Regions from separate parts of the Paenibacillus wuxiensis genome, predicted to be linked through region 1. Evidence: predicted binding sites of a transcription regulator. Region 1 holds the regulator's gene; the other holds the start of a gene.
The links. The regulator CtsR, encoded in region 1, represses protease genes until heat stress. The targets are predictions, from matches to a motif close to ATGGTCAATAAAGGTCAAACA.
Positions count from the first base shown of each region.

Region 2: clpP (ATP-dependent Clp endopeptidase proteolytic subunit ClpP) is a predicted target of CtsR. The motif match lies at 7,281-7,301, and genes of this name have one in related genera.

Region 1 is NZ_JBEFZI010000019.1:55,626-72,028, forward strand. It holds gene ABN764_RS28625 (PIN/TRAM domain-containing protein) at 1-37, opposite strand, end outside; gene ABN764_RS28630 (nucleoside triphosphate pyrophosphohydrolase family protein) at 267-662, shown strand; gene pssA (CDP-diacylglycerol--serine O-phosphatidyltransferase) at 782-1,510, opposite strand; gene disA (DNA integrity scanning diadenylate cyclase DisA) at 1,565-2,638, opposite strand; gene radA (DNA repair protein RadA) at 2,655-4,022, opposite strand; gene clpC (ATP-dependent protease ATP-binding subunit ClpC) at 4,256-6,703, opposite strand; gene mcsB (protein-arginine kinase McsB) at 6,727-7,794, opposite strand; gene mcsA (protein-arginine kinase activator protein McsA) at 7,866-8,411, opposite strand; gene ABN764_RS28665 (CtsR family transcriptional regulator) at 8,462-8,923, opposite strand; gene pulA (type I pullulanase) at 9,484-15,858, opposite strand; rRNA gene rrf (5S ribosomal RNA) at 16,108-16,224, opposite strand; partial or broken rRNA gene ABN764_RS28680 (23S ribosomal RNA) at 16,304-16,403, opposite strand, start outside.
Region 2 is NZ_JBEFZI010000005.1:38,944-55,346, forward strand. It holds gene ABN764_RS11895 (extracellular solute-binding protein) at 1-649, shown strand, start outside; gene ABN764_RS11900 (hypothetical protein) at 837-1,103, shown strand; gene ABN764_RS11905 (hypothetical protein) at 1,163-2,005, opposite strand; gene ABN764_RS11910 (helix-turn-helix domain-containing protein) at 2,373-4,673, opposite strand; gene ABN764_RS11915 (cytochrome P450) at 5,371-6,537, shown strand; gene clpP (ATP-dependent Clp endopeptidase proteolytic subunit ClpP) at 6,644-7,225, opposite strand; tRNA gene ABN764_RS11925 (tRNA-Arg) at 7,429-7,503, opposite strand; gene ABN764_RS11930 (sugar-binding transcriptional regulator) at 8,067-9,116, shown strand; gene gap (type I glyceraldehyde-3-phosphate dehydrogenase) at 9,158-10,162, shown strand; gene ABN764_RS11940 (phosphoglycerate kinase) at 10,442-11,623, shown strand; gene tpiA (triose-phosphate isomerase) at 11,684-12,436, shown strand; gene gpmI (2,3-bisphosphoglycerate-independent phosphoglycerate mutase) at 12,438-13,976, shown strand; gene eno (phosphopyruvate hydratase) at 14,044-15,330, shown strand; gene ABN764_RS11960 (PadR family transcriptional regulator) at 15,732-16,073, shown strand; gene ABN764_RS11965 (DUF1700 domain-containing protein) at 16,086-16,403, shown strand, end outside.

The DNA.
Region 1 (16,403 bases):
TCAATCCTGCAACCGCATAAAATAATCGTCTGAACACGAAGTCCACCTCCTTATCTAATTTGAATATCTTTACAATTATGGCCCAACCCTCTCGCTCCTAATCGTCCATTCTTACATTTTTAAATTCGAGGCGAAGTTGAAATGTAGGAAATCCTAGTCGTATAATAGGGGAGTAGTACGGAATGGGGATAGCTGAAATAACGTGAGTCCCTTGAGCAGTATGGCTCGGGCCGAACCACGATTCCATGAATAGAGGTGGATGAGTAATGAGTACTTCCAGTTTGCAATCTTTGCAGGATCAAGTCGGCGATTTATTGTTAAGACACCGAAGCTTGCTGGACATTCTTTCGAAATACGGACAGTCTGACGCCTCGGTAAACCGCGCGGTAACGAAAGCCATAACAGAATGTGGCTGCTTGGAGCTGCATGCGAAGCGGCAGCCCTACCATGACGACATGGATATGGATCAAGCGAAGCAATCTCTTGAATCACATGTTCAAGGTCACTTATGCGAGAACTGCAAGGATGTTGTGAAGAGCGAGCTTGGCAAGCACCTATTCTATATGTCTGCCCTGTGCAATCTGCTTGATATTGATCTTGACGATGTCGTCAAACAGGAATCGAGCAAGTGCCAAACTCTCGGGATATTCAACCTGTCCTAATGGAATGAAGAAGAACTGAAAATTGATACAAGATAATTGGAACGGAAATCATATACAACACAAAAAGCACCTGCCGCCCAATTATGGACTGCAAGTGCTTTTCTTTTGGGTTTATTCGCTTAAGAATGCTTCGACTGGTACCACTCTTCCGCATCAAGCTGTTTCTTGCGGCGGCGATTCAGCATTCTAACGTTTTTTTTTAAACCAAGCAGCGCATACAGTACCAACGGCACAAAAATCAGCTTCGGTGTCTGTTCTGGCTGCCATACCGCGATCGCTACTGCCCCTGCAATAACAAAAGGCGTAATCCAGATGGCCTTCTTCGGAATACCGACTTTCTTGAAGTTCGGATATTTCACAGTACTAACCATTAAGTAAGATAATAAAATCATCGCTATCATAAGATAAGCCGCTGGGATGCTCTCATGGAACAAGGCAAGTGTACATGCCACACCGCCAGCCGCTGGGATTGGCAAGCCGATGAAATACCCCGGAATACCATCCTTAACGTTGAAGCGTGCAAGTCGCAGTGCACCACAAATCGGGAAGATTGCGGTAACGATGCAAGCCAGCACCGGGTTACTATCTGTAAAAGCGACGGCATACATAATAAAGGCTGGCGCTACACCGAATGAAATCACATCGGATAGGGAGTCAAGCTCCTTGCCGAATTCACTCTGTGCGTTCAATGCTCTTGCTACACGCCCATCCAATCCGTCGAGCAACATGGCAATAATAATCATAAGAGCTGCTAAGTTGTAGTCATCGTGAAACGCAAGCATGATGGAAATGATTCCGAGAAACAAGTTACCGATCGTAAACAAGCTCGGAATGGACTTTGTAATCATAGGTTCACCTCTAATTTTACTATGCCCAACGTACGTCCTTTCATTGTAGGAAAATCAAATTTGCCTGTCAATGAAGACCTGCTCCTGAATCCGCTTAAGCCCTTCCTTAATCGCACGAGCGCGAACTTCGCCAATGCCGTCTACTTCATCCAATTCCTCAATCGTTGCCATCATGACATGAGGGAGGTATTGGAAGGTTTCGACTAAGTTGTGAATAATGACATTAGGAAGTCTTGGTATCTTGCTAAGAACGCGGTAACCGCGCGGCGAAACGGATTCTTCCTGAATCGTGCTCGTCGTCGGGTAACCGAGCAGTCTTATTAAATGATGGGTATCAAGCAGTTCATCTGCCGTGCATTTCTTAAGTTGGGCTATGATCTCACGTACCTTCTCATCGCTTCCGTCCCGGGCATAATCCTTCAACAGCAGCCAAGCGTCTTCTTCGGTGTTGCTTACGAGCTCTTCGAGCTGCATGCTGATAAGACGTCCCTCTGTTCCCAGTTCGTTGATGTAACGCTTGATCTCCATCTTAATACGTAACACCATCTCAATACGTTGCACAACGTTTACGACATCGTATAAGGTAACCAATTCTTCGAACTCGGATGCAGTTAAATTTGTCATGCCTTGTACAAGCACAACCTTATATTTTTCCAATGTCTGAATCGCTTGGTTCGCCTTCGTGAGAATAACGCCAATCTCCTTAAGTGCATAACGCAGACTGCCTTGGTACAGTGTAATGACATTCCGGCGCTGGGAGATGGAGACTACCAGCTTCCCCGTCTGCTTCGCTACCCGCTCCGCTGTCCGGTGCCGGATGCCTGTCTCCGTAGATGGAATGGAGGAATCCGGAATGAGCTGTGTGTTCGCATATAATATCCGCTTAATGTCTTCACTCAAGATAATGGCGCCGTCCATCTTGGCCAGTTCGTACAAGTAGCTCGGTGAGAAGTCACAGTTAATGGAGAATCCCCCGTCTACAACTTCCATTACTTCTGGACTGTATCCAACGACAATAAGTGCCCCTGTCTTCGCGCGCAGCACATTCTCAAGCCCGTCGCGGAAAGGCGTTCCTGGTGCGACCATCCGCAGCAGGTCGTTCATAATATCCAGTTGGCTTTCCTTCATTCTATATCTATGCCCCCTAACCTAACGCCACAGCTAATGCTTCAGCAACCGTATTTACTCCAATAATCTCAATATTGGCAGGCGGCTTCCAGCCGCGCAAGCTCTTCTCTGGTAATATAATGCGCTTGAATCCAAGCTTCTCTGCTTCCTTCACTCGCTGTTCTGCACGAGATACCCCACGCACTTCACCGGTTAACCCCACTTCGCCAAAGACAACATCGAATGGTTGTGTCGGCATATCTCGGAAGCTCGAAGCAATTGCAACCGCCATAGCCAAGTCAACAGCTGGCTCATCAAGCTTAATTCCACCCGCTACATTCACGTATGCATCCTGATTTTGCAGGAACATTCCCATTCGTTTCTCCAGCACCGCAATAATAAGCGCCAGACGATGATGATCAATCCCTGTCGCCATCCTCCGCGGAGACGGGAAGTTCGTCGCCGATACGAGCGCCTGCATCTCAACAAGGACGGGACGGGTTCCCTCAAGGCTGGCTACAACCGTGGATCCAGCAACACCTAGCGGTCTCTCCTGCAGGAACATCTCGGATGGGTTCTTCACCTCGACAAGTCCGCCCTCCGTCATCTCGAAGATTCCTATCTCATTGGTCGAACCGAACCGGTTCTTTACAGCCCGCAAAATGCGATAGGAATGATGCCGCTCTCCTTCGAAATAAAGGACACAATCGACCATATGCTCCAGCAGCCGCGGACCGGCAATCGCACCTTCCTTCGTCACATGTCCAACAAGGACAGTTGCGATGCCCTTCCCTTTAGCGATGCGCATGAATGTGCTTGTGCATTCGCGTACTTGTGCAACACTGCCGGGAGCTGATTCCACCGAAGGTTGAAAGACGGTCTGGATGGAGTCGATAACGAGGAAGTCAGGCTGCGCCGCCTCAAGCGCCTCCTCGATATATTGCAGATTCGTCTCACTGAGGACGAATAAGTTCTCCGACAAGACACCAAGACGATCTGCCCGCAGCTTCGTCTGACGCATCGATTCCTCACCAGATACGTACAGCACCTTGAGGCCGCTGGCAGCCAGTGCATTGGAAGTCTGCAGTAGAAGTGTTGACTTCCCGATACCCGGGTCGCCCCCCACTAGAATAAGTGATCCAGGAACAACACCGCCGCCCAGTACGCGGTTCAACTCACTAAGTGTCGTAGTGAGTCTAGGTTCACGTCCACTTTCTATGTGTATGATAGATTGCGGCTTTTCTTTCGTTTGAATCAAGGAAGAATGCACACCTGCTGTCTTTATGACTGTCTCCCGCTCTTCCACCATCGTATTCCACTCACCGCAGCCAGGGCATTTCCCCATCCATTTCGGTGTTTCGTATCCACATTCCGTACAGAAAAATTTCGTTTTCACTTTGGCCATGAAGCCGACACTCCTAATCAATATGCTGCAAGTCGTCGGTCGCCATGTCCGCAAACAGGTACCTCGTTACTCATTACTCATTAGTTTACCATTTTTAAGAAGGAGGATAAAGTGCTTTAGCATATCGCAAGCAGAAACAGGCATATGTGGAGCAATAAATAACGAAGAAAAAAAGAACCGTACCTTCCTCCGGGAGGGAGAAAGTACGATTCTTTCCTAAATACTACAGTTCATTATACATGTGCTGTGTTAACCTCGTTGTTGCGCAGGACGAGCAGCTCGCCATCTTTCTCGTCGATGACGACGGCATCGCCCTTGCTGACATTACCCTTCAACAATTCCTCTGACAGGCGATCCTCGATATGCTTCTGAATCGCTCTACGCAATGGACGGGCGCCATACGCTGGATCAAAGCCTTCCTTCGCGAGGAAATTCTTCGCATTGTCTGTCAATTGGAAATCAACATCCTGTTCCTTCAGGCGCTTGCGAAGCTCACCAGCCATCAAGGATACGATTTCAGCGATGTGCTTCTGCTCCAAGGAGTGGAACACGATAATTTCATCAATCCGGTTCAAGAATTCTGGGCGGAAGCTCTTCTTCAATTCACCCATCACTTTATCCTTCATGTTGTTGTAGTCTTTGCCTGCATCATCAACTGCAGTGAAGCCAAGCGTAGAATTACGCTTAATTGCTTCGGCCCCAACGTTGGATGTCAGGATGATAAGCGTGTTACGGAAGTCCACTACACGTCCCTTCGAATCGGTGAGACGGCCATCTTCCAACACTTGAAGCAAAATGTTGAATACTTCTGGATGTGCCTTCTCGATTTCGTCCAACAAGACGACTGAGTATGGCTTACGGCGAACCTTCTCCGTCAATTGGCCGCCCTCTTCATAGCCGACATATCCCGGAGGCGCTCCGACGAGACGAGCTGTCGAATGCTTCTCCATGTATTCGGACATATCAATTCGGATTACCGCATTCTCATCACCGAACAAAGATTCGGCCAAGGCACGAGCAAGCTCAGTCTTACCTACCCCAGTTGGGCCAAGGAAGATGAAGGAGCCCATCGGACGCTTCGGATCCTTCAACCCTGCACGCGCACGGCGGATTGCACGACTCACTGCTTTCACCGCTTCATCTTGGCCGATGACACGCTCATGAAGAATCTCTTCCATCTTGAGCAAGCGCTCTGTCTCTTCTTCCTTCAGCTTCAATACCGGAATTCCGGTCCAGCTCGCTACGACTTGAGCAATATCCTCTGGCGTAACTTCAGAATCCACGCGTCCCTGCTTCTCTTTCCACTGGTTGCGAACGGTCTCCAGTTCTTCGCGCATCTTCTGCTCCGTATCACGCAGCGCAGCGGCTTTCTCGAATTCTTGGCTTTGCACAGAGGCGTCCTTCTCTTTGCGGATGTCTTCCAAACGTGCTTCAAGCTCTTTCAAATTTGGTGGTACTGTATACGAATGAAGGCGAACTTTCGAGCTCGCTTCATCAATCAAGTCAATTGCCTTATCTGGCAGGAAGCGGTCTGTAATATACCGATCCGAGAGCTTCACCGCTTGCTCAATTGCCTCATCGGTAATTTTCACACGGTGATGGGCTTCATAACGATCACGCAGCCCAGTCAAGATCTGGATTGCTTCCTCTGGTGTAGGCTGGTCAACCGTAATCGGCTGGAAGCGGCGTTCGAGCGCTGCATCCTTCTCGATATATTTGCGGTACTCATCAAGTGTTGTCGCCCCAATGCACTGCAGCTCTCCACGAGCCAATGCAGGCTTCAAAATGTTCGATGCATCAATGGCGCCTTCAGCACCGCCGGCACCGATGAGCGTATGCAATTCATCGATGAACAGAATGACATTGCCTGCTTGGCGGATTTCATCCATGATCTTCTTCAGGCGATCCTCGAACTCACCCCGGTATTTCGTTCCGGCTACAACCGAACCCATGTCAAGCGTCATAACACGCTTATCGCGAAGCGTCTCTGGAATTTCATTGTTAATAATTTTCTGTGCCAAACCTTCTGCTACGGCCGTCTTACCAACCCCAGGCTCTCCGATAAGTACGGGATTGTTCTTCGTACGGCGGCTCAGTACTTGAATGACGCGCTCAATTTCCTTCGAACGGCCGATAACCGGATCAAGATTTCCTTCCTTCGCTACTGCTGTCAGATCACGAGCTAAGCTGTCCAGTGTCGGTGTGCTTACATTTTGCGATTGTCCATGATGGCTGGATACCGCTTCGCTGCTTCCAAGCAGCTGCAGCACTTGTTGACGTGCCTTGTTCAAGCTAATGCCAAGGTTGTTCAACACCCGTGCTGCTACGCCTTCTCCTTCCCGGATCAAGCCAAGCAGAATGTGCTCTGTACCCACATAAGTGTGGCCAAGCTTGCGCGCTTCATCCATGGACAGCTCAATCACTTTCTTCGCACGCGGGGTATATGCAATATTGAGTGGCTGTTCTTGACCGCGCCCGATCAAGGTTTCGACTTCGTCCTGAATCTTCTCCAATCCAAGGCCAAGCGCTACAAGTGCCTTAGCTGCGATGCCTTCCCCTTCGCGAATAAGTCCAAGCAGAATATGCTCCGTTCCGATATTGTTATGCCCGAGTCGTACTGCTTCTTCTTGTGCCAAAGCCAATACTTTCTGCGCACGTTCTGTGAATCTACCGAACATCATAAGTGTTGCACCTCCATATTACATTATGATTTAGATTTGGATAACGTCTCGCGAATCATCTTCGCGCGATATGAATCCCGATCTTCTTGAGATAATGTCGTGTTGTATTTATATTGTAAGAAGCCTGGCTGTGTCATGACCAATAATTCATTCAGTTGTGACGATTGAATATGCTGCAGGATGCCAAGGTCAGAACCAAGCCTAATGTCGGACAACCGCTGTGCGGCTTCTTTTGAATCCATAATCACTGCATGCTTCAAAATTCCATATGAGCGGCAAATGCGATCCGTAAGCCGCATGCTATTGCTTGTCAGCAGCTGTTCCCGAGCTGCCTTCTCATGCTCGATTAATTGCTTCACAACACTGTACAAATTATCAATAATCTCAGATTCGGATTGACCTAATGTAATCTGATTTGATATTTGGAACAGGTTGCCGATCGCTTCGCTTCCTTCTCCGTATATGCCTCTAACCGCCAATCCAACTTGGGTAACGGCCTGAAGCATGAGGTTAATCTGCTGTGTCATTACCAATGCCGGCAAGTGCATCATCACCGATGCCCGTATTCCTGTTCCCACATTCGTCGGGCAGCTTGTTAAGAAACCTCTCTTCTCATCGAAGGCGTAGTCGATTTGCGATTCAAACACATCATCGATGCGGTTAGCCTGCTCCCAAGCCTCACGAATTTGCAGCCCTGGAGATAGGCATTGAATACGAAGATGATCTTCCTCGTTAATCATGATGCTTATCGACTCATCCTCACTGACAATGACCGCGCCATTGCGGGACTCATTTGCCAAACTCGGGGATATCAAATGCTTCTCTACTAGAACTTGCTTCTCTGTATCGCTAAGCTCTGCCAGCTCTAATTCATGAAAGTGATTCAATTGCGCAAATTCCGGGTCTTTCATGACTGCTGACAAACGATCCAACACCTCGGCCGATTGTTGATTCGTAGCCAAGATCGGGAACGGCAGTCCGCTAATATTCCGTGCTATACGGATACGGCTGCTGATGACGATATCGGAATCCGGGCCCGTGCCGCGCATCCAATCGCTTAGGGCTTCTTCAATAAATCGTCGCTCTGTCATCTCGTCATCTCCTTCCAATTCGCACTGCTTATTGTCATCTTACTCTCTCGATAGCGCTTGTATCCTAGGTGCTATGAACTGCTTCTCTCCGAATCGCTTGGCGGCTGCTTCTCTAATTCGCGAATACGGTCACGCAAGGTTGCGGCCTCTTCGAACTCTTCACGCAAAATACTGAACTGCAGCTGCTTCTTCAATTCTTCCAGCTCGCGTCTGCGCTGAATTCGGCCTCCCCCACGCTTCGGAATTTTGCCAACGTGAACGGTATTGCCATGTACCCGCTTCAATAGCGGATCTAAGCGCTCACCGAAAAAGGTGTAGCATTCATCACAGCCAAAGCGGCCGAGCTTACCGAACTGTGCATAAGTCAGTCCGCACTTCTCACAGCGCATAGGCTGTGGCTTCGCATCTTCCTTAGCTCCCTGTTTGCTGCCTGTCAGATCAAAATCAAGCAATCCCGACAATAAATTATGGATGGAGAATCCGTTCGCCGTGCCTGGAATCCATTCGCCTTTTTCCCGGGCACATGATTCACAAATGTGAAACTCCGTCTTCTGTCCATTAATGATTTTCGTAAAATGCAGGGTAGCCGGTTTCTGACCACATTGTTGACACACCATAACCGTCTCTCCTCCTTTATAGGTAGCATCCATCTTACATACTTACATCTCTACTTGCTAAGTAGTGCCAGCAGCATCGACCTTAGCAGCCGGGCACGTATCTCGTCGCGGTAGGGAAGCTTTACTGTTATATTGTCCCGAGAAACAGCAGCCCGCAGCAGATTCGCTTCCCGGCGGGAGATGAATTCCGCTTCTTCTAGTTGATAGATAAGACCTTCAGCGGCACTCTGCTCAATCTGCTCCCCAATGGATTCGCACAAATGATTATGAATCGCTTGATGGGCTGGCAAGTCAATTCGCTGAATGCGAATATACCCTCCACCGCCACGTTTGCTCTCAACAACATAACCCTTCTCCAACGTAAAGCGTGTGCTGATCACATAGTTAATCTGCGATGGAACACAAGAGAATTGTTCTGCCAAGTCATTGCGCTGAATCTCAACGGCACCTTCCGAACTCTCAAGTAATATATGCTTCAAGTAGTGCTCGATTAGGTCGGAAATGTTGCGCATCTTCTCCCCCCTTTCCGCCTGCAGCAGTCTCTATATTAGGTTTAACCAAATATAAGCCTCACTTATTCTAGTTTGGCGCAATATTTTGAACTTTTTTGACTATTAATCTGACTTTGACTTTCTTTGACTTTATTTTTATTATAGCGCACTCGTTTGATTTTGCAACTATTTTAGATCGATTTCATCAGCTATTCTACACGATGATGTGGATAACCTTCTTCTTGGTTAAAAAGCACACGCTCATTCCATCTCAATTACGCAATATATTCAATTACACGGTTGATGGTAAGCCCTATTCATGAAACTCTATATGTGGATACCTGGGAGCTTCTCCACAATCGTGGATAAATGATGGGTTAAATGTGCATAAAGAGACTCATTTATCCCTTCTCCACAGCTTGTTCATTGAGAAATATGCATGGTGTACATTTTACCGCTATGTTCGTCCAATTATTCACATGTGAATAACAAATTGAAACAAGCTAATGAATGATTGCGTTCGTTCCAGTATAAAAACTCCCGCTGCCGTCTTTACGGATGACACGGGAGTGATGGTCGTGCTATTCAGCAATATATTGTAGAGCAAGGAGAAGTCTGGTCAATGCAACTCCCGCTTCTGCTCGTGTAGCGTTGCCGCTAGGACGCAGCGTGCGGTCTTGGTAGCCATTAAGGAACTCAGTTGAGAGTTCCAGATGATGACCTGCAAGACGAGCAGCATTGACAAGCATTTGTGCCAATTCCTCGCGAGTAATGGATGCATTCGGATGGAATGATCCGTCACCATCCCCCTCAACAAGCTTCAGTTGCACCGCAGTCGCAAGTGCATCTGCATACCAAGCTGATGCTGGCACATCCATGAAGGCATCCTTGGACAGTTTCTGTCCTTGGACATCGCCATAGCCTAACGCCCGCACAAGCATGGACGTGAATTCTGCTCGAGTTACCATATCATTCGGGGCAAACTGTCCATTTCCTCTGCCTTGAATAATGAACTTAGAAGCTAGCAGCTCCATATTTGCTTTCGCCCAATGGCCATTCAAATCATGGAAGCTCGGTGCATACTTGAGTACTGCGAAGATACCGTTAAAATCGTGCTTCATGTTCATTACCGAATGCGATTCGCCCTCAGTGCGCTCCATCCAGGACGGAACGAACGAGAATATCTTTGTCTTTGCATTATACTTTACAGCTGTCATCTTCCCAGCACTTTGGCTGCTCGGCAGTCGGATGGAGCCCATTGTAAGATTGCCTGCACAATCAGGAATTGGTTCCTGCTCCCCATCCTGCTCCAAATGCAACTGGAACTGAACAGCTCCAATCAAATGAGCCCCTGGCTGTGTGGATGCTGCAGATGTAAGCACCTTCAGCAATTCAGCCGAAGGCTTCATCATGTGCACGGTCAGCTGTTGTGATGCATTCCCATTGCTTAGATCTGCTAGCTGTTTCACCGGAAGTTGATAGCTGCCTGCTCCCGAGCGTACCTCAATGTTCAATTGCGTATGTTCCTTCATTGCCTGACTCAATTTCTTCATCGGGATTCGAATACGTACGTCTTCTGACTCCGACGGCGCTGCAATTGTCCAAGTTCTCATTTCTGTTGCCGAACCCGTCAAACGAGACATCTCTTCCATATCTTCATTGCGAATGAACAGCTCAACAGTCGTCGTTCCGTCAGCATTCTTCAGAAGATTCAACGTTGTTGGCTCATAACGAACGCCACCCTTCGTGACAGTCATTCCCTTGAATGACTCTTCTGTGCCCCCTTTATGAGCAGCCCCGCCGTTTCGTTCATTGCTGCCATTTTCGTTTTCAGAGCCGCTTCCTGTGTCAGTGCCCGTTTCTGGCTTCGTACCTGGGTCTGTTCCTGGGTCTTTCACGACGACAATCGAGCTCCCGTTTACAGTATTGTGCGGATCATTCAGTTCGTTTGTTACTCCATCCTTGGTAATGAAGAATTTGTACGTATAATCGCCTTTCGCTGCGTTCTTCATTACGTAGATGAACCATTCGTTTTCTGCATCGTACGTCATCGAGTAAGACTTGCCGTTGATCGCAATATCAGCCTGCGTGATCCGATCCTGCGCTCCACTCGCAAACAACGCTTCATCCCGATAATAGAACACAACCTGACTCTTCTCTTGAACTGGGCCAGTTATTGAAGGCAGCGTCCGAAATGATTCCTGCCCACTGTATACATATACCTTGGTTAGCGCGTCATCCAAATTTGTCTTAATGAAGCGATTGGCATAGATATCTTTGTCTTCCCAGTTGCCCCGTTTGACGATAAACCCAATCGCTTCAGCCTCTGGAGCGATTTCAATCATGGCAGTCGCCATTCCTTCGTCAAAATGCTGGAACTCATGACCGTCATCTTTTACACCTGTCTGCCATACCCATAATCCCCAGTTGTCATATTTCGCGTCTGGACGAACATAGTTGATTTGTACATAGCGCTTCAGGAAAGGCTTAACCACTACCTTCTTCGAGGCCTCTACTGCCCCAACCCGAGCTGTAATGACCGCTGTTCCTTCCTTCACGCCTGTTACCTTCCCAGCACGGTCTATTCTAGCCACTGATGCATCCGACGTACTCCACTCCGCAGCTGCACCAGACATCGTCTGTCCGAATTGATCCTTGATAGCAACTGTAAATGGTGATGTGCGACCCTCAAAGATTGAATCTGCACCGTTAATGGACAGCGTCGTAGGAACAAGCTTCGCAACTGTCACATTTACCTTTGCTTTCAAATTGCCCGATGTTGCGGTAAGAACCGCGGCTCCTTCCTTCACTGCCGTTACTTTGCCTCCACTGTTGATGACAGCCACCGCAGCATCGGATGTTGCCCATGTTACATTCTCAGTAAACATAGGACGTTCCTTCTGATCACGCACCACTGCTGTCAAGCGAGTGCTTGTGCCTGGCTCTAACCCAAGCGTAAGAGGTGCTACTTCAAGCTTTGACGCTATCGGTGTATAGCCATTCTCCTGATCGTACAACACCATCATAGACAATCCGGCTACTTCTACCTTGCCGCCCTTCACCGTACGTATCGTCTTCACACCAGATGACGTATGGTCGACAACCACACTCCATTCATCCGCAGTGGGCAGTGCAACTTCTTGCAGAGCAGTCGAACCGTTATAAATGACGGTGATATTGCGCCACGTATCCCCATTTGCATAGTTATTCAGCTTGAATGCGATAACCTGCCCTGATTGGCGATACACTTGTAAGTTAGATTTCACCTCATCCTTCGTTGTCATGCGGAATGCTGGATGTGATGCTCGCAGCTCGATAAGACCTTTCAAATAATCAAATACTGGCTTGTACTCCGCCTTCTGTTTCCATACGATCTGATTAATCTCATCTGGGCTCTCATAGCTGTTATGATCTCCGAACTTGCTGCGAAGCAGCTCATCTCCTGCATGAAGGAACGGAATGCCTTGTGCTGTAAGAACAATGCCATTTGCAAGCAAAGAACGCTTAACGGTCTCGTTATCCATTACATTTGACTCCGTCAAGGTTGCGAACGGATTGCGTTTTATATCAATATCTTTCCCCTGCGTCTTCAGCACCTTATCCCACAAATTCAAGTTATCATGTGCGGTTACATAGTTAATCGTCTCTGTCGGAGAGGCCGTAAAGTCTGTAATTGCACCAAGCAGACCTTTCACCACATCCGCTTCTTTGCCTTCGGCTCCTGTCGCAAATCCTTTGGAAGCATCGTCACTTCCACCCTTTATTGCCCCACGAATATTGTCATTGAATACTGCAAACCCTTCTCCGCGCTGCTTGCCCTTCTCGATCTGCAATTCCGCAGCAAGCGGTGTGCTGCCCCCTGACCATGGCTCACCATAAATCATGATGCTTGGATCAATCTCTCTCAGTTTACGCACGATGGCGCGTGTCGTCTGCAGATCGATCAGCTTCATCAAGTCGAAGCGGAATCCGTCTACATTGTACTCCTCAGCCCAGTACTTCACGGAGTCCTGCACGTATTTGCTAACCATCGGTCGTTCTGTTGCTACTTCATTCCCTACACCGGAGCCGTTAGTGAAGTTGCCCTGCTCGTCGCTCCGATAGAAATAACCCGGTACAATCTTATCAAATACCGACATATCCGATTCCAGGCCGGTTACAAATGTATGGTTGTACACGACATCCAGCACGACCCGAATGCCTTGGTCATGAAGCGCTTGCACCATTGCCTTGAACTCACGAATTCGCTTCGCTGGGTCTTCCTGTGCTGCCTTGGTCGTATAGGAACCCTCTGGCATGTTATAGTTTACCGGATCATAGCCCCAATTGAATTTTCGTTCTTTCGAACTTGGATCATCCACCAGCTTCTCATTTACCGAACCGAAGTCATAGGTCGGAAGCAAGTGAACATGCGTAATACCAAGCTCTTGCAAATGGTCGATCCCTGTCTTTATATCTGGCTTTCCAGGCAAAGTCGTTCCCGTTTCCGTAAAGGCAGTAAACTTGCCTCGATTGCCTGGCGATACACCTGAATTCTCATGAATTGAAAAATCACGGACATGCAATTCGTATATGACAGCATCTGTTGGATTCAGGAATGGGGGCTTCCGATCTCCGTCCCAGTTCTTCGGATTGGTTGCTGCAAGATCAATAATTGCCGACTTCCCGCTGTTCACCGACGCCGATCTCGCATATGGATCAAGTGCATACGATGTGCTGCCATCTGGGAATTGCAGCTTGTACATGTAATAGGTTCCATGTAAGTTGCCATTCACGTTAGCGGCCCATACCCCTGTAGCTGCATCCTTACGCATCGAGACTTCCCTGCTAGGCACGTCTTTCGCCATGTCCGCTCTATCGTACAAGGCTAACGAAGCTTGTGCAGCCGTAGGCGCCCATACTTTGAAGCTGCTTGAAGTCGAATGATACGTAACACCTAAGTCATCCCCAGCATATACGTAGCTATCCAAAATACCACGCATCTTGATCGGCATATCCCGATACATGTTCTGTGGATTTCCTTCATAGCGTACTGTATATGCCTTTGACACATCATCGACCGGATTGGACAAATGGATCTTCACAGATTTCTCATCTGCACCCTGAAAGGATACACCCTCCAATTTGGTTGTACCTTCATATGCGGCAAATGCGGAGTAATCCAAGTTCGGAACAATGTCCTTCAATGTAACGCGAACTTCATGATCCTGATCCATCCATGCAGCATGCATAGAAGGCTGAGCCTTCGTTGTAAAGGAAAACTCATATGCTGTGTTCGGTGTATTCGTGTCTTTCCCCGTTGCCACTCCCGCTGGTATAACAACCTTATACTCTGTATCATAGCGCAGCGGTTGACTCGGTGTAACGACCAACTGCTGCTCCTTTATCGTCACATCTATCGGTTGGGTCACACCTAGCTTATCCTCAAGTGTGATGCCTTGCCCATTCATCTCAATTTGTTCGGAGAAGGTGACGATAATCGGCTTATTAACTGCTACATGCTGCTGTTTATTGGCCGGATCTGTGCTAATCAGCTCCAGAGCGTCACTCATCCCCTTTATCTCGTAATTTCCGGCATATACACGTTGTACATTCGGGTTCGATGATTCATTCCAACTACTTGCTCGTGTATTCCCCGGATCTTCTGGTATTACATTGAATGCACCATGCGTGTCCTCATTTCCGCTTAGAACAACAATTGGACGCAAAACGTCATGATTTTTTAGCTTGAGCTGATGCAGTGGTATAGACGCTTCAAATCCTGACTGTCTGGATACAGCGAATTCTGCTCCTTTGCGATCTCCCCATGTGGATAAAATGGGGGTATTGTAATCCGAGGCCTCATATAAAGCAGCGCCTTCTATTTCATTGTCTTGTTTCAAACGCATCATAAGATGATACTGCGGCTTCTCTGTTGTACCGCTAAAATTATATTGCGCTTTCCATGGGTTGTCCGCATTGCCTGAATCAACCTGATTCACATTGAGAGCAATATCAATATACTGCCCCTTATCTCCCCAATTTGGCAATCGTGCATCTACCCATATATACAGCTTCTTACTATCATTGATCAGTTTGATTGCACCTAGCCTCGTATCGCCATATGTACTCTCTGTTACAGATGTACCAAGTGCCACTACATCGTCCCATAAACTGTCTTTAACCCCATCAACGATTGGAGCAAAAGTAACCGTAAACGGCTCGCTATAGGTAGATAAGCCGTTCGGGTTCTGTTTCATATTCCAGCCTGTCGCAATTTCATTGTCTGCCGTTTCGGGAATGACATCGAATACACCATGCTCATCCGCGCGATCACCGCTAAGAACAACAATCGCTTTGACGGTGTCATTCAGCTTCAATTGAAGCTTGTTCAGAGGAATTGCCCCTGTCATCACTTTGGCTTGGTCTGTAACTTGGAAGGAAGCCCCTTGCAAATCTCCTGTATGAAGCAAAGGCGTTGATGAGGCACTCTCATATACAGCCGCCTCGCCGCCTTGTTTCGCTTCCATCACGATATGGAACTTCGGCTTCAGCTGTGTATGGTTATAATTGAATTGTCGTTGATAAGGATTGGTTGCGACTCCGGAATCAAAATCATTGATCTGCAAAGCGATATCAAGATACTGCCATGACTCCGCATGAGCTGCATCGACACGGAAATACAAATACTTTGCATCGCTTGTCAATTTCATCTGATCCAACTTGGCACTATTCCAGCCTGCTGTCGATGACGAGCCTAATGGCTTCACCATATTCCAATCAACAGCCTTCAATGCGTCTTCTGCCGTTGTCTGTTCTGCTGAATGGGGCTGTAGTTGCTGCTTCTTCTCGCCTAAGGAGTCTTGGACTGCAGATGTGGATAATGCATAAGTCATCCCTCCTCCCCATACTGGCATCAAGCTAATTAGCATGACACTAACTAACATACCAGAGATCGAAGCCTTCCATTTCCTCATGACATTTCTCCTCTCCAAATAAATGCAAACGTTTGCATAAATAACAAAGAATAATGATGCTAGATTGATTGTCTTTACCTAATTATGTAGTGGTGCAATACCTCCATAGATAAATCACCCTCAATGTAAACGCTTGCAAAATCAAGCATACTGGTTCGTTTATTCCCTGTCAACCATCCTTAAGTCCTAGCCTAAGTCCTTATATACAAAAAGACCACCGTCGAGATGTCTCAACAGTGGTCTTTAATCGCTTGGCGACGTCCTACTCTCCCGGGACCCTGCGGTCCAAGTACCATCGGCGCTGGAGGGCTTAACGGTCGTGTTCGGGATGGGTACGCGTGGAACCCCTCCGCCATCGCCACCAAACAGCATTGGCTAAAGCCAATATGAAGTTCAAGGTTTGAACCTTGAAAACTGAATGCGAAAGTTAGTGCTCTGAATCAAATAGGATAAGCCCTCGACCGATTAGTATTGGTCAGCTCCACACATTGCTGTGCTTCCACCTCCAACCTATCTACCTCGTCGTCTTCAAGGGGTCTTACTAA
Region 2 (16,403 bases), on a different contig from region 1:
ATTGGGCGGCGATCCTAGCATGACAGATCCAATGTACGCTCCAGTGAAGAGTGACTTCTCCGATCCTGTAGCTGCGAAGCACCCAGGCCTAGTTAGAGGCACATTTGCCATTACGAACAAGAATAAGAATCCAGAAGCGACAATTCGCTGGATTGATTATATGTACTCGGTTGAAGGCGCTGAATTGCTGAGCTTTGGCCCAGAAGGCGTACTGTGGGAGTATGTGAACAAGGACGATCACACGAAGAAGTGGCTGCCAGTTCCAGGGGGCGGCGATCGTGAAGAATACCGTGCGAAGCTGACACCGGACTATGGTACGGTTGTACCAAAGCTGGCTAGTGAAGAAGTGGGTCGCGGTTTCCAAGGCGACTTCGAGAAGTGGCTGAAGAAAGAAACAGAAGAGAAGATTAACCCAATCGCGAAAGTTCCATTCCCAAGCGTATACTTGTCCGAAGAAGATCAACAGCAAGTGAGCAGCATGCGTTCTGATCTCGATAAGTATGTTGAGCAAATGGAAGCGAAGTTTGTAACCGGCCAAGAATCCCTTGCGAACTGGGATAAATATGTAGATACATTGAAGAAAATGGGCGCTGAGAAAATCGTTGAGGTTTATCAAAAAGCCTATGACCAATGGAACTCAGGAAAGTAAGGGCACATCTTATTTAGTGTATACTCGTAAACAGTCCTATTCTAATCGAATAGGGCTGTTTTTGTTTTAGGTGTATTCGATGATCGTGTTCTAGACTAGAATGTTTCTTTATATTGGTTGTGATATAATAGTTCCAAAAAAAGGATGTAATCTCTTCATACTGAAATATTAAGGTGAGGTGATTGGAATGGTGTTATTAAAGGACAGTTTGAATTTAGAAGAACTCAGGGCTAGTTATCAGCAACTATGGGACGAACTACAAGATGTCGATGATGAAAGAGTGGAAGAAATTATTGAGAATGTAAGATACGAGCTAATGCCTTTAAACAGAAGAATAATCTATAAACTTCACATGATTAAGAGTCATTTACTTTGGATTATTCCACTGAGTGTAATTGGAGTCACTATTCTCGGATATGTATTATTTGTTTGGATCGCCCTGTTAGTCGAATAAACTTAAACCCAGTTTGACATTTAAAGGTGAACTGTCAAACGGGGTTTTTACTTTGGTTATTATCGATTTTTGTAAATATATCCTTTTACGAATACTCCGCTTATGCTACTTGCATTCTTTGCTTTTAAATATACACCTTTAGGTGCTGATGCTGCATCCGTAATCTTAATAGTAATATAGAATGAATTGCTAGAAGGATGTTCATCCGAATAATATCCGGTTAACGTTTTTTCTCCTTTTACGTCATCACTAAAAAAGCCTTTATCGACAATTTGGTATACAACTGTTCTATCATCTGAAAATCCGGGTTGATATTGCCATCCGGATACGCCGATGCTACTACCAACCATATCAAATTTACCGCTGTAGGTTGAATCAGCCTTTTTTAGCCACTCCTCATAATTACCTAAGTTTACGGAAGCTAATGGGCTAATAATGGCTTCATTCATTCCATCTAGTTTCTTTTCTATTTGTATTCTTTCTCTGACTGCGTTACTCATTGTTTCTGTTCCTTCAATTAACAGTTTCCATTCCCCATTGTCATTTACAACTGGAAGGGATATTTTGTTGAGCTCATTACTATCCTTCCGGACTAAATTAAGGATTGCAGTAAACGAGGAGTCTGAATTGGGAACGATACTTTCTAAGTACACCTTTGAAAAAGGATTTGTAGAGAGTGAATCTTGGTACTCAGCAATTTGTTCATCAATAGCTTTAAATCGAGAATCAATAACCCATTTCGTCGCTTCAATGATATCACCTGTTTGAACTGCCTTGATGTAATTGCTGACGGATCGCTCTGCTAATTCCTTTGCATTTGCGGAGTAGGCTTTTGACGTGTTTGGGAAGACAGTTACCAACATTAAACCTACTACTGCAATTAAACTACACAACCTTTTCACTGCACCAGTCTCCTTGATATTGGAATATTTATCAATATTAGTCTGCCATTTTTTCTAGTAATTTCAATATATAACACGAAAAACCTTAACATATTGATTATTTAATAGACAGTAACATGTTCTGCGCATATTTATTAGAATATGTTGTTGAGTAATCTGATAATGGGAGTTTTGTAAAATTGTAACTTGAGCCAATCTTAACGCTTGGAGTTGGCTCAAGTTACAATTTGGAGATAATATCCTATTTAATCGGAAGGAGAATAGAGGTGATATAAAAATAATTTATCTCAGTCTAATAAATTGAGTGTTTAAAATGAGAATGAAGTCAGTTAAAAATATTAATCTTTAGATTTGTGTTCATTGGTTATTATTCATCGTCTGCATCTGCTGCGGCTTTCGCTTGCTCGCTTGAAGCATGAAGCTTTCGGTATTGGCCTGGTGTATATCCCGTCTCTTTCTTGAACTTGCGAATAAAGTTCGGTGTATCCAAATATCCGACCCTGACGATGATGTCCTTCAGCGGATCACTAGTCGTCAGCAGCTGGCGAATGACCTCATCCATGCGGCGCTGCCATATATATTGAGAGAAGTTGCAGCCTGTCTTCTCCTTGAACGAACGGCTGAGATAAGAGGACGAGATAGAGAACTTCTGTGCGGTCGCTTCCAAGCTCAAGCTGTAGTCGGTATACTGTTGATCTACGTACGCAATGACGCTGTCCATTAAAGAGAGCTGTTCATTTTCCGAGTTGCGCTCTACTTGTTCGCAAATATGTGCGGCAAGGAGCTGAAGCTTCTTCTCAAGCTCCTCCAGTGACTCGAAGGAGGTGAAGCTCGGAATATCGCGAATTAACTCGTTCAAGCCGAGCTCAGACGCTGTCTTCAGCAAGGTATTTATAATATCGAAGCAAATACAGCGAAGGAGAGAGATCGATACGCGCTCTGCCTTCAGCTTGTTGAATATCGCTTCAATCATTTGCATTGCAACGGTATCATTGCCCTGCTTCAAGCTTTGTGTAAGCTTAAGCAGGGAGTCCTTAGCGATCCAGAACGTATCGTTTGGTGTATGGGACAGCTTGTTGAAATAAGTAATGCTGCCCTTGCCGTTCGCCATGCGATACTCCAGCGCAGAAGCTGATTCGATATAAGACTGATTCAAGAGCGCTGCATCCTCATAGGCATTACCAACACCAATGGATGGAATGAGGTGCGTGCTCTCCATCACGATGATTCGAAGAGCTTCGACGATTTGTTCTATCTGGTGCTCCACGGAGATTCTTGAGTCCTCATTCATACTGACGATGAGGGCGAATTGATCAAAATGCGGCAGCTCAATGCCATATGCGTGTGCACCGTATTCCGGAATTTCGATCTCTTCGAGCAGTTCTACAATCTGCTGACGATGCTGCAATGCATCTGCGACGCCAGGATACTCGTCCCAAGAGATTGCAATGATGAAATAGTACTTGCCTGTCAGTTCAATGCCGATCATCTCCATAATATGTGCAGATTCTGGGTTGTCCAGCTTCCCATGCTTAAGCAGCATGAGCAGGAATTGATTTCGGGCAAATGGCTCTTGAATATCGACGCGGGCACTATAGTCATGCAGAGTTTTACGAATCCACTCCAACTCATTGCGTCTCTTAGGTGCCGGCTGTGCAGCAGAGGCTTCTTCATTCAACAAGGCAAATTCCATAAGATCATGGATTGGATGGTATTGCTTGCGTGCCAGGATTATGGCTGCTAGAATGCCGGCGATGACCACTACAGCGAACGCAAGCATGAAGAAGGTCTGAATATGGAACACACGCCCGAAAAATTGCTCGCTCGGCATGGCCGTTACATAGGTCCATCCATTCATAGAAGATTTAACAGACACAATGGATTGCTGCATATTATCCAGCTTCAAGCTATGGATGCCGGGCCCGAGCTCTGACAGCAAGTGAATCTCATTCTTCGGGAGGGGTTCTCCATGATTATTCTGGGTAAGCACACGGCCTTTCTCGTCGAAGATGTAGGTATTGCCTTTGAATCCATTCAGAACGGTGTCCATAAGCCCCGTTAGCTTCGATTCCTCCATCAGGAACAGCACGGTTCCGTGTGGAGATGAACTGTTAGGAGTGATTGGGATCATGTACGCAAGCATGGACTTGGTAATATTCATGCTCAAGTTAACGGATTCCGCTGGTCGCACGACAGGATAGAGCTCACTTTCCAGCTCCTTAATAATATCCTTCTTGCTCCAGTCCTCGAAAAGATAGTATTGATCAAAGAGGACATCTACATTGGTCATCCCTTTTGACGAGTAGATGGCGTGGCTGTTCCTGTAGAAAAGGAATAGCTCTTCTAGAATGGAACTGTTCGCTTTATATTTGCCGAGCGCGGATATCGCATCGCGGCTGTAATAGGGATGCCGTATCATATAAGGTGTCAATTGTTCATCATAAGCGATGCGAGAAGCAATGTCTCGAAGCTCCGTCATGCGAGAATCGATGTTCAGCTTCACCTGATTGAGCTGGTTCACGTTCGATTGCTCAATTTCGGAACGAAGATTGTTTACGGCATTTTGATAGATAAAGATCGTGAGAACCACTAATGGGATGAGAAAAATCAATATATACGACCATATGTACTGTAATAGCAGCTTCGACCGAAAATAGTTCCAACTCATCCTAACAAGCCTCCTAGTAGTCTCTTGATGTAATCTTGCTATGAAGTGAATCTGGCAATTAGTAAGAAGACAAATTAATAGAGAAAAGATGCTGATGATTTGTAATTATTGTATACGTTTCGCTTCATCTGTAAAGCGAGAAATTGAAAAAAAGCGGCAATATTCATATTGTAAACGATTCCAATCGGAAATGGAATGACTTCGTAGTGTGTACAACAATTTCTGTAGAGTGGACATTGTAGGTGTATAGCCATTGAGGGAACTGCTTTTTATCTTATTTTAAGGTTCGGTTCAGTTTTCTTTAATGTAACTCTAGTATTCTAACAATGGACCGAATGACAGATGAGTTCTTGCGAAGGAGGGTTGCCGGCAGCGATTACTGGCCTTGGTCAACCGGAGTCTTCCGTTGCACAAGGTGATCCGTTTCATCTTTCTCATGGTTTACAGTTTACCCCTAGAACATATATAGACCGCATCGGCATTTGCGCGATGCGGTCCTTTTTTTTGTAGCTAAATGAATTGAATTCGGTATTTAACAGGTCGACCCGAAGTTGTTTCAGTGCATACAGGCCTAGGTCTATGTAGGTTATTATTTACATATATTAGTTTTAATGCAAGATATTATTTCGAATCCCTGTAAATCGAGGAAGAGTTGTGACTGAAGCTATGTTGCATGGTTAAGGAGGGGAGAGGTTGAATGATGAAATGGATTCAAGAGCATGAAGTGCTGCCATTATCTCATTACAAAACTATGCGATCAGAGAGTCCTTTGTTGTGGTCAGAGAGCTCTCTGTTGCGTTCAGAGAATCCTCAGCTGCTGGGGGGGACGTTCTGGCATGCGTACCGATACGATCATATTAAGAGGATATTTGCTGATTACAATCATTTTTCCTCCGAATTGCGAAGCGAAGACAAGCGGCCGATTGAATACAGCATCCTCCGCACCGATCCGCAGAAGCATAGCCAGCTTCGAACATTAGTCTCACAAGCCTTCACACCTAGATCCATTGAAAAGATGATTCCACGAATTGAAGCATTGGCGGATGAGCTTCTAGATAAGGTGGAAAGCAAAGGACGAATGGATGCAGTTCAAGACTTCGCAGTTCCGCTCCCGATTATTGTAATCGCAGAAATACTCGGCATACCGGTACATGATCGAGATCAGTTTCGAGAATGGTCGGAGGCATTAGTGAGTGGTGACATTGACCGCAATAGCAATTGCCAGAAGGAGATGGCTGTATATTTCGAGGCGATCGCAGAAGAACGCCGCCGTAATCCACAGGATGATCTGATCACTAGGCTTGTGCATGCAACGTCAGACGGAGAACCGTTATCCCCCTTTGAGCTCATTGGGTTTTGCATTTTGCTGCTTGTGGCTGGCAATGAAACGACAACGAATTTGCTCTCTTCTGCTCTAGCGTGTTTCGACAGTGAGCGCATCGCATGGGACGATATTAGATCCGATCGTTCTTTACTGCCTGGCGCTATTGAAGAAGTGCTGCGGTTTACCTCGCCGGTACAGTTAATGTTTCGCCGTGTGAAGAAGGATGTGGAAGTAGATGGCATGATGTTAACTGAAGGGCAGTTCGTCATGTTGTGGATCGGGTCAGCGAATCATGACGAATCTGTGTTCGAGCAGCCAGATCTCTTCCATATTCGTCGTCAGCCGAACCCGCATTTAGCGTTTGGTCATGGTATCCACTTCTGCCTGGGGGCCCAACTTGCACGGCTGGAAGCGAGGATAGCGTTGAATGCAATGCTCGATCGTTTCCCGAACTACCAATGTGATCATTCCAAGTCGTTGAAGCGCATCCAGAGCGAGTTTATGTTCGGTTTCGAGTCCTTGCCGATCATTCTTACCTAAGTAAACCTAGCTTTTCGTTATTCATGTCAGTTGAAATAAGCAATAAAAAACAGCCTCTCTACATGCAAAATAGATCGCATGAGAGAGGCTGTATCACGTTTACTGTTTACTCTTTGCCAAGAACCTTATCAACCAGACCGTATTCATACGCTTCTTGGGCAGACATGAAGTAGTCGCGATCCGTATCGCGCTCCACGCGCTCAAGTGGTTGACCTGTGCGATCCGCCAAAATTTTGTTCAACGTGTCGCGCATCTTCAAGATGCGCCGTGCGCGAATCTCGATATCGGACGCTTGCCCTTGTGCTCCGCCAAGCGGCTGATGAATCATAATTTCGCTGTTCGGCAGGGCGAAACGCTTGCCCTTGGCACCTGCATTAAGCAGGAACGCTCCCATGGAAGCTGCCAAGCCCACGCAAATCGTAGATACGTCCGGCTTGATGTGCTGCATTGTATCGTATATGGCCATGCCGGCTGAGATTGAACCGCCTGGGCTATTGATGTACAAATGAATATCCTTCTCCGGGTCATCTGCAGCCAAGAACAACAGCTGGGCGATAATCGAATTCGCCACGAGATCGTTCACTTCTGTTCCGAGGAAGATGATGCGATCCTTCAACAATCGAGAGTAAATATCATAGGATCTTTCGCCACGATTCGTCTGTTCAACAACTACGGGTACATAACTCAAGATAACCCCTCCTAACTAATATCATTACACATTCAATATAAAGGACTTGAAACAAAAAGTCAAAGATGGTCAAACTATGTAGAGAAAAAAACATCTATCGTTTCGCTTCTGCAAAATTCAAGATGTTACTTCCGTGCTTATTCACCTAAATATATGCGTAACGTAGCTTCTTATCCTGTACCAAATAAGGACAGGAGTGTAAATGGCGCGCCCGCAAGGAATCGAACCTTGATCTCAGGCTCCGGAGGCCTACGTCATATCCATTGGACCACGGGCGCATTCATACAAGAGCAAAATTTATTATATAAGAAAGCGTATAACAAAGTCAAGTGAGCGCCACTGAATATTTATTTTAAAATAATTCTTTCTATAATAAGTGGACGGTGCCGAATAAGGTGTATGTTGCCCGATCTAAGTGAGCAATGTCGATGTCTAAACTACATGGGGATGTGGAGAGCGAACAGGATGTGAAGGAAAGCTCAAAACTTTTGTTGTAAACACAGGTACGAGCAGGGCATGATGTCCGTCATTAATGTCTATACTGAGGAATGTCTAAAATTTTTGCGAAATATGTATTAACTTGTCGTATTTTGGGTTAATTACATCATAGGCAGTCGTATGCCCTTCTAGATATGTTGTCTGATAATGAATAACTTCGATATTGCTTGCTTATTATAGAAGTTGTTTATAGGCAGAGAATTCGCGGTTTTGGGCGCAAAATCAGGGGTTCAGGATACTTGCAAGTTGCTGCGTTATTCGGTAGAATAGTGGTGGGACAAAAAATGTAGAGATGGGACGTTTTTAGTCCAATGGTTGCTTATGGGAAGCAGGAGTGGAGAGAATGCGTGAGTGGTTAGAAATACAGAAGCGACTTCTACCTGAACTCATTGAACTGTTGAAGAAGCGTTACACCATCCTGCATCAAATCATGTTGTCCGACTCCATTGGGAGAAGAACGCTGGCAACGTCATTGCAGATGACCGAGCGTGTGCTCCGTGCAGAGACCGATTTATTGAAGGCGCAAGGCCTGATTGATTCGGATAACACGGGTATGCGAATCACTGATGAAGGCCGGCAACTTGTCCGGAAGCTGGAATCCGTGATGGGCGAATTGCTCGGGATGCGCCAGCTGGAGGAGAGTATCCGCCAAGCATTCGGTTTGAAGCAGGTCATTGTCGTACCCGGCAATTCGGATGTATCGCCTGCCGTGAAGCAAGAACTCGGGCAAGCGGCTTGTAGAGCGCTCAGCAGCGTAATGGACAAGGAAGATGTCGTGGCGGTGACAGGCGGCTCCACATTGGCTGCAATGGCAGATCAATTGACGAGTTCATCACCGTTGAAAGGCAATTGGTTCGTACCCGCACGTGGGGGACTTGGGGAGAGCTTGGAATACCAAGCGAACACAATCGCATCCACGATGGCGAAGCGCGTAGGCGCTCAGTATCGGCTCTTGCATGTGCCGGATTTGCTGAGTGAGGAAGCTTACCAGTCGCTTAAGCAGGAACCGAACATCCAAGACATTTTGCGAGTAATTCGCCAAGCACGCATTGTCGTGCATGGCATTGGAGAAGCTCTCGTTATGGCGAAGCGCCGCCGTGCGGATGAAGAGACGATCCAGCAGCTGCTCGAAGAAGGGGCGCTTGCAGAAGCTTTCGGGTATTATTTTGACCGAGACGGGCATGTCGTTCATACGATGCTAACACTGGGCCTTCGCCTAGAGGACATCTCTCGTATGGAGGTAGTCATTGCCATTGCTGGAGGTCAGAGCAAAGGTGAATCGATTACTGCAGTGCTTCGTGCAGGACACGAAGACATTCTCGTTATCGATGAAGCAGCAGCAGTTGAAGTATTGAAACATTGTGGTCTCGATGTGCCATACAGGCCGTCTTGAGATATATAAAAAAATTGCGAAGGAAATGGGAGGAATCATCAATGGTTAAAGTTGGTATTAACGGCTTTGGTCGTATCGGACGTAACGTATTCCGCGCAGCATTGAACAATTCAGAAGTAGAAATCGTTGCAATCAACGATTTGACAGACGTAAACACTCTGGCTCACCTGTTGAAATATGACACAACTCACGGCAAATTCGAAGCTACTGTAGAAGCTAAAGAGGGCGCTTTGGTTGTTAATGGCCGCGAAGTGAAAGTATTCGCTGAGCGCAACCCTGAGAACTTGCCTTGGGGCGCTAACGGCGTTGAAATCGTTGTTGAGTCCACTGGTATCTTCACAGCGAAAGACAAAGCTGAAATGCACTTGAAAGGCGGCGCGAAGAAAGTTATCATCTCCGCACCTGCTACTAACGAAGATATCACAATCGTTATGGGCGTTAACGAAGATAAGTATGATGCTGCAAGCCATACAATCATTTCCAACGCTTCTTGCACAACAAACTGCTTGGCGCCATTCGCTAAAGTATTGAACGACAAGTTTGGTATCGAAAAAGGTATGATGAACACAATTCACTCCTACACTAACGACCAAAACGTTCTTGACTTGCCGCACAAAGACTTGCGTCGTGCTCGTGCAGCAGCTCAAAACATCATCCCTACTACAACTGGTGCTGCTAAAGCGGTATCCCTTGTATTGCCTGAATTGAAAGGCAAATTGAACGGTATGTCCATGCGCGTTCCTACTCCTAACGTGTCTGTTACAGACTTGGTAGTAGAACTTAAGAAAGACGTTACTGTTGAAGAAGTAAACGCAGCTTTGAAAGAAGCAGCTGAAGGCCCATTGAAAGGCATCTTGAACTACACTGAAGAGCCATTGGTATCCAGCGACTTCAACGGCGACCCAGCTTCCTCCACTATCGATGCTTTGACAACGATGGTAATCGGCGGAAACTTGGTTAAAGTTGTATCCTGGTACGACAACGAGTGGGGCTACTCCAACCGCGTTGTAGACTTGGCAGCTTTCATCGCAAAAAAAGGTCTGTAATCGCATAGCACTTACAATCAAAGAGGAGTGACCGTTCAGGCCTCCTCTTTTGATCCTTATAGTGCCTAGAGCATGTCGAGAACCAGTGCGGACACAGATTTTTAGATATACAGAGATAGAGAGTACAGAGAGAAACCAGAACATACTAACGAACGATATACGATATATAGAGAGAAAGATTTAGATGGAACCCATACAGAACAAGAACACAGAACATACCGAACAACACACCAGAGAGAGGCGTGTGCCGGTGTAATCGACGATAGGAGGAACACGGGGATGAACAAGAAAAGTGTGCGTGATGTAGAAGTTAAGGGTAAGCGCGTATTTGTACGTGTAGATTTCAACGTTCCATTGGAGAATGGTGCAATTACGGATGATACACGTGTACGCGAAACGCTACCGACAATTAACTATTTGGTGGAACAAGGTGCGAAAGTTATTTTGGCAAGCCACATGGGTCGTCCGAAGGGCGAAGTTGTGGATTCCATGCGTCTGACACCTGCAGCAGTACGTCTTGGCGAACTGCTTGGTAAGCCCGTTAAGAAGCTTGACGAGTCAATTGGTGAAAACGTAAAAGCTGAAATTGCAAAAATGGAAAACGGCGACGTTGTCGTGCTTGAAAACGTTCGTTTCCACAAAGGCGAAGAGAAGAACGATCCAGAATTGGCTAAAGCCTTCGCAGAACTTGCGGACTTGTTTGTGAACGACGCGTTCGGCGCGGCTCACCGTGCACATGCATCCACTGAAGGCATCGCACATCACTTGCCAGCCGTGTCCGGTCTGTTGATGGAGAAAGAATTGAATGTACTTAGCAAAGCGCTGACAAACCCTGAGCGTCCATTTACGGCAATCGTAGGTGGTTCCAAGGTTAAAGATAAAATCGACGTTATCAACAAAATGTTGGAAATCGCCGACAATATCGTGATCGGTGGCGGCTTGACATACACATTCTTCAAAGCACAAGGCAACGAAATCGGGAAGTCGCTTGTCGACAACGAGAAGCTTGATGTTGCTTTAGGCTTCATCGAGAAAGCCAAAGAACTTGGCAAAAACCTCTACTTGCCAGTAGATATCGTAGTTACAGATGACTTCAGCGCAGATGCAAACACACAAGTGGTAGCGATCGACAGCATTCCTGCAGAATGGGAAGGCATTGACATCGGTCCGAAAACTCGTGAAATCTATGCTGATGTTATCAAGAATTCCAAGCTTGTTGTATGGAACGGGCCTATGGGCGTATTCGAAATCGAGCCGTTCTCTCATGGTACGCGTGCAGTAGCAGAAGCATGTGCGGAAACTGCTGGTTACACAATCATCGGCGGTGGCGACTCTGCAGCAGCGGTTGAGAAGTTCAAGCTGAAAGATAAAATGGATCACATCTCCACAGGCGGCGGCGCTTCCCTTGAATTCATGGAAGGCAAAGCATTGCCAGGCGTGGTTGCATTGAACGATAAGTAAGAGAGCAAGTAAGGGGATGGCGGCTTCGGCCGCTCCCTTATGCGTAAAGGAGTGAATCGTGTGAGACAACCGATTATCGCAGGGAACTGGAAAATGTTCAAAACGGTATCGGAAGCTGTCGCTTTCGTATCCGAAGTGAAAGGCAAAGCAGAAGTGGAAGGCGTAGAGAGCGTACTCTGCGCACCATTTACAAACTTGCCAGCATTGGTTGAAGCAGTGAAAGGCACAAGCATCAAGATTGGTGCGCAAAACCTTCACTTTGAAGATTCCGGTGCATTCACAGGCGAAATTTCCGGCGCTATGTTGAAAGACCTTGGCGTACACTACGTCATTATTGGTCATTCCGAGCGTCGTGCATACTTCGCGGAAACTGATGAAACAGTAAACAAAAAAATGCATGCAGCATTCCGTCATGGCTTGACGCCAATCGTATGTGTGGGTGAGTCGCTTGAAGAGCGTGAATCCGGCAAAACGAACGACGTGTGCAAAGTGCAAACAGAAGCAGCATTCCAAGGATTGTCTGCTGAACAAGCAAAAGAAGCTGTCATCGCTTATGAGCCAATCTGGGCGATCGGTACAGGCAAATCCTCCACAGCGAAAGACGCGAATGAAGTTATCAGCTACATCCGCAGCGTTGTGAAGGGCTTGTACAATGATGAAGTTGCTGCTGCTGTTCGCATTCAATACGGCGGAAGCGTAAAACCGGAAAATGTACGTGAATACATGGCAGAAAGTGATATTGACGGCGCATTGGTAGGTGGCGCAAGCTTGCAACCAGCTTCCTTCATCTCCTTGGTGGAAGGGGCGAAGTAAGATGTCCGCACCTAGACCGGTAGCACTTATCATCATGGACGGATTCGGACTTCGCGATACATTAGTTGGCAACGCAGTCGCGCAAGCGAACAAGCCAAACTACGACCGTTACATGAGCCAATTCCCTCATACGACACTGACAGCTTGCGGCGAAGCGGTAGGCTTGCCAGAAGGTCAAATGGGGAACTCCGAGGTAGGTCACTTGAACATCGGTGCAGGCCGCATCGTATATCAAGACCTGACTCGTATTACGAAATCGATCCGTGAAGGCGACTTCTTCTCGAACGAAACACTGCTTGCAGCAGTGAAGACTGCGAAGGAGAACAATAAGGCGCTTCACATTTACGGATTGTTGTCTGATGGTGGCGTACACAGCCATATCGACCACGCGCTTGCGATGCTCGATCTCTGTGAGCGTGAAGGCTTAAAGGACGTATACATTCACGCATTCTTGGATGGCCGTGACGTTGCGCCTGATAGCTCCCGCGGATATATCGAAAAGCTGCAAGCCAAAATCGCTGAAGTTGGCATAGGCCGTATCGCTACGGTTCAAGGCCGCTACTATGCGATGGATCGCGACAAGCGCTGGGAACGTGTTGAGAAATCGTACCGCGCAATGGTATACGGCGAAGGCCCGAAATACCGCGATCCAATTGCTGCAGTTGAAGAATCTTATTCCCAATCCGTATATGACGAGTTCGTTATGCCTACGGTAATTGTGGATGAGAACGATCAGCCGGTTGGCTTGGTTCAAGAAGGCGACTCCGTCGTATTCATGAACTTCCGCCCAGACCGTGCGATCCAGCTTGGCCAAGTGTTCACCAACGATGATTTCCGCGGCTTCGATCGTGGCGACAAGTTCCCTAAGAACTTGCATTTCGTTGCGCTTACGCTGTTCGCAGAAACAGTTGGCGGATATGTTGCTTACTCTCCAAAAGAGTTGGACAACACGCTTGGTGAAGTGCTCGTGCAGCATGGCAAGAAGCAGCTTCGCATTGCGGAAACTGAGAAGTATCCGCACGTAACGTTCTTCTTCAGCGGCGGCCGCGACGTTGAACTTCCTGGTGAGAAGCGTGTGCTTATCAACTCGCCTAAAGTAGCAACTTACGACCTGCAGCCTGAAATGAGCGCTTACGAAGTTGCAGAAGCAGCAGTGAACGAAATCAACTCTGACCAGTTCGATACGATTATCCTGAACTTCGCGAATCCTGATATGGTTGGTCACTCCGGTATGCTGGAACCAACAATCAAGGCCGTAGAAGCTACGGATGAGTGCATGGGCAAGGTCGTTGAAGCGGTATTGGCGAAAGGCGGCGTCTGCCTCATTACGGCGGATCACGGCAACGCGGATATGGTATTCGACGAGCAAGGCCGTCCATTCACTGCACATACGACGAACCCAGTTCCATTCATCGTTACTTCGAATGACGTGGAATTGCGCGAAGGCGGCATCTTGGCGGACATCGCTCCGACGATTCTTGACTTGATGAACGTTCCTCAGCCAGCAGAGATGACGGGACAAAGCATGATTAAGAAGTAAGTTTTACAACTTACTTAGATATATAGTAATTTATATATAAACAATCAAAAAAGGAGTTGTACACACCATGACAATGATTATGGACGTATACGCACGCGAAGTGCTTGACTCCCGTGGTAACCCTACGGTAGAAGTAGAAGTAAAATTGGAATCCGGCGGCTTCGGCCGTGCAATCGTACCTTCCGGTGCATCCACTGGTGCTCACGAAGCAGTTGAGCTTCGCGATGGCGACAAAGGCCGTTACGTTGGTAAAGGCGTAGAGAACGCTGTTAAAAACGTAAATGAAATTATCGCTCCAGAAATCATCGGTTACGATGCTCTTGATCAAGTTGCAATCGATAAAGCGATGATCGAGCTTGATGGCACGCCTAACAAAGGCAAATTGGGTGCTAACGCAATCTTGGCTGTATCCATGGCTGTAGCTCGCGCTGCTGCACATGCATTGGATATGCCTTTGTACACGTACCTTGGCGGATTCAACGCGAAGCAATTGCCAGTACCAATGATGAACATCATCAACGGTGGTGAGCATGCTGACAACAACATCGACGTTCAAGAGTTCATGGTATTGCCAGTAGGCGCACCTAACTTTAAAGAAGCACTTCGCATGGGTGCTGAAATCTTCCACAACCTGAAGTCCGTATTGAAGGGCAAAGGCTTGAACACTGCAGTAGGTGACGAAGGTGGATTCGCTCCTAACCTTGGTTCGAACGAAGAAGCGCTTCAAGTTATCATCGAAGCAATCGAAAAAGCTGGCTACAAGCCAGGCGAAGAAGTATTCTTGGGTATGGACGTTGCGTCCACTGAGTTCTACAAAGACGGTAAATACACATTGGCAGGCGAAGGCAAGTCCTACACATCTGCTGAGTATGTTGACCTTCTTGCTTCTTGGGTTGATAAGTACCCAATCATCACAATCGAAGACGGTATGTCCGAAGACGATTGGGATGGCTGGAAGTTGCTCACTGAAAAATTGGGCGGCAAAGTACAACTCGTTGGTGACGACTTGTTCGTTACAAACACGGAGCGTCTTGCTCAAGGTATCGAAAAAGGAATCGGTAACTCCATCTTGGTTAAAGTTAACCAAATCGGTACGCTTACAGAAACATTCGAAGCGATCGAAATGGCAAAACGCGCTGGCTACACAGCTGTTATCTCCCACCGTTCCGGTGAGTCCGAAGACAGCACAATCGCTGACATCGCGGTTGCAACAAACGCTGGCCAAATCAAGACAGGTGCTCCTTCCCGTACAGACCGCGTTGCGAAGTACAACCAATTGCTTCGCATCGAAGACAACTTGGGAAGCACAGCTCGTTACGACGGCTTGAAATCCTTCTATAACTTGAAAAAATAATTAGCTTGCCGCACAAGCGGCCTGCTGATCCGATAGAAGCCAGACTCCCTTGAAGGGGTCTGGCTTCTTTTTTATGACCCCATATCCATATGTGAGGAAGGCATATTGTGCTCTTCCTTTAATCTACCTTTTACTCTTGCTTGCCTTTCGTACTTGTCCTTCTTGTCTTCCCTTATTTCCCTTATTTCTCTTTGTTCTTACCCGTTCTGATCCTTGTGAAATTATGCTTCACTGCTTCATTCCGACTCTAGTTGGGTTTTACCTAGACCTGAGGCTAGTTTTGGAAATAACCTATTGTGGAACACTATTCCAGGGGATATAATCATCGTGTACTACTAATCAATATACAATACTGAATCATAAATTATAATTCATCACGTTATGGAGTGGGGGTGACTCGATTGAAGGAAATCGTTCAATTTAAAAAAGGGGTGCTCGGACTGTGTGTCATGGTTCTCATTAACCAGAGAGATCGTTACGGCTTCGAGCTGGCCCAGCAGATATCCAAGCATGTGGAGGTTGCCGAAGGTGCTCTATATCCAGTTCTGCGACGGATGGTTGCGGATGGTCACTGTACAACCTATTTGCAAGAATCTACCGAGGGACCGCCACGGAAATATTATAAGCTTACTTCAGTAGGCAAGGATTATATGAATGAACTCGTGACCGAGTGGGATAAATTTGTGTCGGGAGTAGCCAATCTGCTTACCGAGGCGGAAGAAGAAGAATCCAAGGAGAAGTGAGAGGTGAACAACATGCATAAGCAGTTATTTATGCTGCAATTGAAAATGGGCCTACTGTCGCTTCCAGAGGCGGAGCGCAATGAAATATTAGCAGAGTATGATGCACACTTTGAATTCAGCAAGCAGCAGGGACGAACAGAAGAAGAGATTGCTAGAGAGCTTGGCGATCCGGAAGAGCTTGCGGCCGAGCTGCTGTTAGGTGAGCGAGGGGATAAAGAGGTTGAGCGGGAGCCGGTGACAGAGCCAGGGTCGTTTATTCCTAGTCATCAAGGTCAAGCGTCACAAGTGCCTCCACTCTTCGAGGATCCTAGCTTCCTGAAGAATGCTGAG